Regions from separate parts of the Variovorax sp. AB1(2024) genome, predicted to be linked through region 2. Evidence: predicted binding sites of a transcription regulator. Region 2 holds the regulator's gene; each other region holds the start of a gene.
What was found. The regulator sigma-54, encoded in region 2, starts transcription at its own class of promoters, with help from an activator protein. The targets are predictions, from matches to a motif close to TGGCANGNAANCTGCTTT.
Positions count from the first base shown of each region.

Region 1: the regulator sigma-54 is predicted to act here: its motif matches at 1,050-1,067, upstream of WIX39_RS21710 (DUF2126 domain-containing protein).
Region 3: the regulator sigma-54 is predicted to act here: its motif matches at 1,587-1,604, upstream of glnA (type I glutamate--ammonia ligase).

Region 1 covers NZ_JBBHKP020000001.1:4,664,591-4,666,851, reverse strand. The annotation lists gene WIX39_RS21710 (DUF2126 domain-containing protein) at 1-976, opposite strand, end outside; gene WIX39_RS21705 (DNA internalization-related competence protein ComEC/Rec2) at 1,117-2,261, shown strand, end outside.
Region 2 covers NZ_JBBHKP020000001.1:1,461,560-1,463,820, forward strand. The annotation lists gene lptB (LPS export ABC transporter ATP-binding protein) at 1-193, shown strand, start outside; gene WIX39_RS06980 (RNA polymerase factor sigma-54) at 214-1,821, shown strand; gene WIX39_RS06985 (phospholipase D family protein) at 1,832-2,261, shown strand, end outside.
Region 3 covers NZ_JBBHKP020000001.1:5,041,401-5,043,661, forward strand. The annotation lists gene glnA (type I glutamate--ammonia ligase) at 125-1,540, opposite strand; gene WIX39_RS23620 (competence/damage-inducible protein A) at 1,688-2,261, opposite strand, start outside.

The DNA of each region.
Region 1 (2,261 bases), 3.2 Mb from region 2:
GCACGTCGCCGGCCTTCAGGCGCGCATCGACCGCGTCGCCGAGGGTCAGCACCTCGGCCCATTGCTCTTCGGTGTAGGGCTTGGTGACGCGCGGCGATTCGTAGATGCGCGTGACCTTCATCTCATGGCCGAACTCGACCTCGGATTCGTCCACGCCGCCCTCGATGGGCGCGGCGCTCGATGGCGTGGGCGTGCAGGCCAGCGGGATGTGGCCTTCGCCGGCCAAGAGGCCCGAAGTGGCGTCGAGGCCGATCCAGCCCGCGCCCGGCAGGAACACCTCGCACCAGGCGTGCAGGTCGGTGAAGTCGACCGTGGTGCCGCTCGGGCCGTCGAGCGCCTTCACGTCGGGGGTGAGCTGGATCAGGTAACCCGAGACGAAGCGCGCGGCCAGTCCGCAGTGGCGCAGCAGTTGAACCAGCAGCCAGCCCGAGTCGCGGCAGGAGCCGCTGCCGTTGGCCAGCGTTTCTTCCGGCGTCTGCACGCCGGGCTCCATGCGGATCAGGTAGTTGACGTCTTTCTGCACCTGCTGGTTGATGCCGACCAGGAAGTCGATGGTGCGCTGTTCCTTGCGCTCGACCTTGTCGAGGTAGGCCTCCAGCAGCGGCGTGACCGGGTCGGCCACGAGGTAGGGCGCGAGCTCCTCGGCCTGCGAGGCCGTGTACTTGAAGGGGAAGTTCTCCGCCTGCGGCTCGAGGAAGAAGTCGAAGGGGTTGTAGACCGCCATTTCGACCACGAGGTCGACAGTGACCTTGAACTCGCGTGTCTTCTCGGGAAACACGAGCCGCGCCTGGTAGTTGGCGAACGGGTCCTGCATCCAGTTGACGAAGTGCTCCGCGGGTTCGACCCGCAGCGAATACGAGATGACGTTGCTGCGGCAATGCGGCGCGGGACGCAAGCGCACGACCTGAGGGCCCAACTGCACCAGGCGGTCGTATTTGTAATGGGTGACGTGGTGTAGAGCGGCGTGGATAGACATGCGTTTTTGTGTGCAGTACTGGCAGATTGCATCGGAAAGATGTCTCTGGTGAGACGCATACTAGCCGAGATGCTTAGCAATTAACGCGCCACTGAGCGTGAGTCGGGGAGGGTTTGCATCATGTGTACGGACGTTCTTTCATGACGCGATTTCACGCGTCGGGCAATGCCGTGGGCGGGTCGCGAGGCTTCGCCGCATTGGGCGGATCGCTGCTGGGCGCGGCCCTGCAATTGCAGCAGCCGTCGCTCTGGCCCGCATGGGTCTATGCCGTCTTGCTGCTGGCGGCCGTGGCGGGTCTCGGGCGATGGCGCCGGCCTTTTTTCATCGAACGGCGCCTGCCGGCCATGGTGCTCGCACTGCTTTGCGGAGCCATGGCCGGGGCGGGGCTGGCGGGCTGGCGCGCGGTGGTCTACGCGGGCGGCGCGCTGGCACCGGCGCTCGAAGGGCGCGACCTCGTGGTCACGGGCGTGGTCGCGGAGATGCCGCAACGCAACGAAGCCGGGACGCGGTTTCGGCTCGATGTGGAGTCCGCACGCTGGGCCGATGCGTCCGTCGACGAGCCATTGCCGGTTCCGGGCCACGTCTCCCTCGGCTGGTATGCGGAGAACACGGGGCTGTGGGGGCGCTCATCCGCCGGCAAGGCCGCGTCCGCGAGCCCGGTCGCTTCCGTGCACGCCGGCGAGCGATGGCTGCTTGCCGTGCGCCTCAAGGCGCCGCACGGCAACGTCAATCCCTTCGGCTTCGACGGGGAGCTGTGGGCCTGGGAGCAGGGCATCCAGGCCAATGGCTATGTGCGCACCGGTGCGCGAGATGCCGCGCCGAAGCGCATCGCCGTCACCTGGCGGCATCCGGTCGAGCGTGCGCGCGAAGCCGTGCGCGACGCGATCTTCGAGCGCGTGCCCGACCGCGCGCGGGCCGGCGTGATCGCGGCGCTGGTCACGGGCGACCAGCAGGCCATCGACCGCGCGGGCTGGGATGTGTTCCGTGCCACCGGCGTGGCGCATCTCATGTCGATCTCGGGCCTCCACGTCACGATGTTCGCGTGGCTGGCGGCCCATGTCGTTGGCTGGCTGTGGCGGCGCTGCCCGCGCCTGATGCTGGGCCTGCCCGCGCAGCAGGCCGCGCTGGTCGGCGGCGTGTTGCTGGCGGGGCTCTATGCGCTCTTCAGCGGCTGGGGCGTGCCGTCGCAGCGCACGGTGTGGATGCTCGCGACGGTCGCCACGCTGCGGCTCACCGGGCGGCGCTGGCCCTGGCCGCATGTGTGGCTGCTGACCGCGGCGGTGGT
Region 2 (2,261 bases):
GATCATCAGCTTCCTGAAAGAGCGCGGCATCGGCGTGCTCATCACCGACCACAACGTGCGCGAAACGCTGGGCATCTGCGATCACGCGTTCATCATCAGCGACGGGCATGTGCTGGCACAAGGTACGCCCTCGGAGATCGTCGACAACGCCGAGGTACGCAGGGTGTACCTAGGCGAACACTTCCGTATGTAAGGAAGGGTCGGGTTCTCCACATGAAGCAAGGGCTGTCCCTTCGCGTCTCGCAGCACTTGGCGTTGACGCCCCAGCTGCAGCAGTCGATCAGGCTGCTCCAACTCTCCACGCTCGAACTGAGCCAGGAAGTGGAGCAGATGCTCGACGAGAACCCCTTCCTCGAGCGCACCGCGGAAGAAGCGGCGCGCGAGGAGTTCGGGCTCGACACCGCCGACGCCCCCGCTGCGCGCGATGACGGCAGTGACGGCGGCGACGGCGAGAGCGACTTCACCCCGCCGCCCGCCAGCACCTCCACCGCCTCGACCGAGACCGCCACCACCACCACGGCCGACTCCGACGGCCCCGCCGCCGAGATCGCCGAGCGCGAGCCCGACTGGGAAGGCGACGGCACCGTCGACATGGCGCCCGACGACAGCGAGTGGGGCAGCGACGCTCCCGCGCGCCAGAACAACCTGGGCGACGACGAACGCGCCGACGCCACCGAACTCGCGCGCAGCCAGGAATCGCTGCAGTCGTTCCTGCACCGCCAGGCGCTGAGCCTGCGCCTGAGCGAGAACGACAGCGCCGCGCTGCGCTTCCTGATCGAGTCGCTCAACGACGACGGCTACCTCGAAGACTCCCTGCCTGCGCTGGCCTCGGGCCTGGCCGGCGACGACAACGACCAGTTCGACGACCTGGTGCACCACTTCCAGGTGGCGCTCGGCCTGCTGCAGAGCCTGGAGCCGGTGGGCGTGGGGGCGCGCGACCTCGGCGAATGCCTGAGCATCCAGCTGCGCGCGCTGGCCGCCGAGGACGACGACGAAGACGAAGAGCAGGCACAGGTCTACAAGACCGCGATCGCCATCTGCAAGCAGCCGATGGAACTGCTCGCGCGGCGCGACTTCAAGCGCCTGGCCACGCTCACCCGCAGCAGCGAAGAGCTGGTGCGCTCGGCGCTGCAGGTCATTGCGCGGCTGGAGCCCAAGCCGGGGCGCCGTTTCGTCGACGTCGAGCGCAACATCGTCATTCCCGACGTGATCGTCACCAAGACCGGACGCGGCACCAACGTCAAGTTCCGCGTCATGCTGAATCCCGAGGTCATGCCGCGCCTGCGCGTGCACGACATCTATGCCGGCGCGCTCAAGTCGCACAAGGGCGAGGGCAGCCAGGCGCTGTCGCAGCGGCTGCAGGAGGCGCGCTGGTTCATCAAGAACATCCAGCAGCGCTTCGACACCATCCTGCGCGTGAGCAACGCCATCGTCGAGCGCCAGAAGAGCTACTTCGTGCACGGCGAGCTGGCCATGCGCCCGCTGGTGCTGCGCGAAATTGCGGACGAACTGGGCCTGCACGAATCCACCATCTCGCGCGTGACCACCGCCAAGTACATGGCCACGCCGTTCGGCACGGTCGAGCTGAAGTATTTCTTCGGCTCGGCGCTGGGCACCGAGACCGGCGGCAATGCGTCGAGCACGGCGGTGCGCGCGCTGATCAAGCAGTTCGTGAGCTCCGAGAGCATCAAGAAGCCGCTGTCGGACAGCCAGATCTCCGAGATGCTGAAGGAGCAGGGCATCGAGTGCGCGCGCCGCACCGTGGCCAAGTACCGCGAAGCCTTGCGCATTGCGCCCGCCAACCTGCGCAAGGCCCTGTAGAAAGCCTTCGATGAGCCGTCTCCCGATGTCGCGCTGGGGCCATTGGGTGATCGCTTTGCTGGCCGTGCTGCTGTTCAGCGGCTGCGCCACCCTGCCCGACGAGGCGCCGCGCCCGCCCACCAAGGCCATGGCCGTGTCGCCCGACACCGCGCTCGGCAAGCTCGCGATGGCGGCCCAGCCCGACCCCGACCTGAGCGGCTTTCGCCTGATGCCCGGCGGCGACTTCGCCTTCGCCACCCGCATCGAGCTGGCGCGCCGCGCCCAGCGCACGCTGGACGTGCAGTACTACCAGATCGAGAACGACGAGACCGGCCGCTACCTGCTGCGCACCCTGCGCGACGCCGCCCTGCGCGGCGTGCGCGTGCGGGTGCTCATGGACGACCTCTACACATCGGGCGAAGACGAACTGCTGCTCGGCTTTGCCGCCACGCCGAATGTAG
Region 3 (2,261 bases), 3.6 Mb from region 2:
GCGACAAAGGCGCATTTTCATGCAATTCGACGCCCCCGGAGCCCCGATGTTCCGCCCCAAGGAAAAAGGACGGCCGAGGCCGTCCTTTTGACTTACATGCCTGTGAAGGCTGTTTGCTCGTCGATCAGAGCGAGTAGTACATGTCGAACTCGACGGGGTGCGTCGCCATGCGGAAGCGCGTGACTTCCTGCATCTTCAGTTCGATGTACGCGTCGATGTAGGCGTCGGTGAACACGCCGCCCTTGGTCAGGAACGCACGGTCCTTGTCCAGGTATTCCAGGGCCTGGTCGAGGCTGTGGCAGACGGTCGGGATCAGCGCGTCTTCTTCCGGCGGCAGGTGGTACAGGTCCTTGCTGGCGGCTTCGCCCGGGTGGATCTTGTTTTCCACGCCGTCCAGGCCGGCCATCAGCAGCGCGGCGAAGCCCAGGTACGGGTTCATCAGCGGATCGGGGAAGCGCGCTTCGACGCGGCGGCCCTTCGGGTTGGCCACGAACGGGATGCGGATCGAGGCCGAGCGGTTCTTGGCCGAGTAGGCCAGCTTCACCGGGGCTTCGAAGCCGGGCACCAGGCGCTTGTAGCTGTTGGTGCCGGGGTTCGTGATGGCGTTCAGGGCACGGGCGTGCTTGATGATGCCGCCGATGTAGTGCAGCGCGAAGTCCGACAGGCCTGCGTAGCCGTCGCCTGCGAACAGGTTCTTGCCGTCCTTCCAGACCGACTGGTGCACGTGCATGCCGGAGCCGTTGTCGCCGACGATGGGCTTGGGCATGAAGGTGGCGGTCTTGCCGTAGGCGTGGGCCACGTTGTGGATCACGTACTTCTGCAGCTGGACCCAGTCGGCGCGCTGCACGAGCGTGCTGAACTTGGTGCCGAGTTCCATCTGGCCGGCGTTGGCCACTTCATGGTGATGCACTTCGACCGGGATGCCGAGCGATTCGAGCACCAGGCACATTTCCGAGCGCATGTCCTGGAAGCTGTCGACCGGGGGAACCGGGAAGTAGCCGCCCTTGACCGCGGGACGGTGGCCGGTGTTGCCGTGCTCGTATTCCTTGTCGGTGTTCCACGAGGCTTCTTCGGACTCGATCTTCACGAAGCAGCCCGACATGTCGTTCTTCCAGCGGACGCCGTCGAACACGAAGAATTCGGGTTCCGGACCGAAGAAGGCGGTGTCGCCCAGGCCCGAGGCCTTCATGTACGCCTCGGCGCGCTTGGCGAGCGAACGCGGATCGCGCTCGTAGGCCTTGCCGTCGGCGGGGTCGATCACGTCGCAGGTCAGGATCAGCGTCGTTTCTTCGAAGAAGGGGTCGATGTTGGCGGTGTTGGGGTCGGGCATGAGCTGCATGTCCGAGGCTTCGATACCCTTCCAGCCGGCGATGGACGAGCCGTCGAATGCGTGGCCCGAGGTGAATTTGTCTTCATCGAAAGCCGAGACCGGCACGGTCACGTGCTGCTCTTTGCCGCGGGTGTCGGTGAAGCGGAAGTCGACGAACTTGACCTCGTTTTCCTTGACGAGCTTGAGTACATCGGCGACGGTCTTTGCCATCAGTTTCTCCTGGAGTTGGATGGTGGTTAGGAATACAGGGACGAGGGATGCAGTTTCTGTGCCATTGTCACCTCTCTGGATGAGGCCTTGTTCACCAAAGCGAACCACAAATGGCCAAGAAATATCACCACATTGGTGCAATAAGAATTAACGCACCAATTCAGGGCCCAGCTTGGCATCAAAGGTGTGCAGGCCTTCGATCAGCTGGGCATAGGCGGCATCGAGCCGGGCAGGGTCGCCCTTGACGCCCAGCTCGATGTGCCGCCCGTACTGGGGGTGGTCGACGCTGGGCAGGCTGAACACCTTGACGCCGGCGTGCGTGTCTTCGATGGCCTGCATCAGCGGTGTCAGGGTGGCTTCCATGGCACCGAAAACGATCACCGACTTCTCGGCGACCGCGTTGCGGGTGAACAGCTCGGCATAGCGGGCGTCGAGCACGGACTCGATCATCGGCCAGGCCATGACCGGGAAGCCCGGCACGAAATGCACGTCGCCGACGCTGAAGCCGGGGATCTTGTTGTACGGATTGAGGATGAGCGTGGCGCCCTGCGGGAACACGCCCATGTTGAGCCGGTGCACGTTGTCGGCGCGGTCGGGCTCGTAGGGCACGCCCTGCTCGCGCGCGGTGTCCTGCATGCGCTCGCGGATCAGCAGTTCGGCCTCGGGGTGCAGCGCGAGCGGCACGCCCAGGGCCTTGGCCGCGCACTGGCGGGTGTGGTCG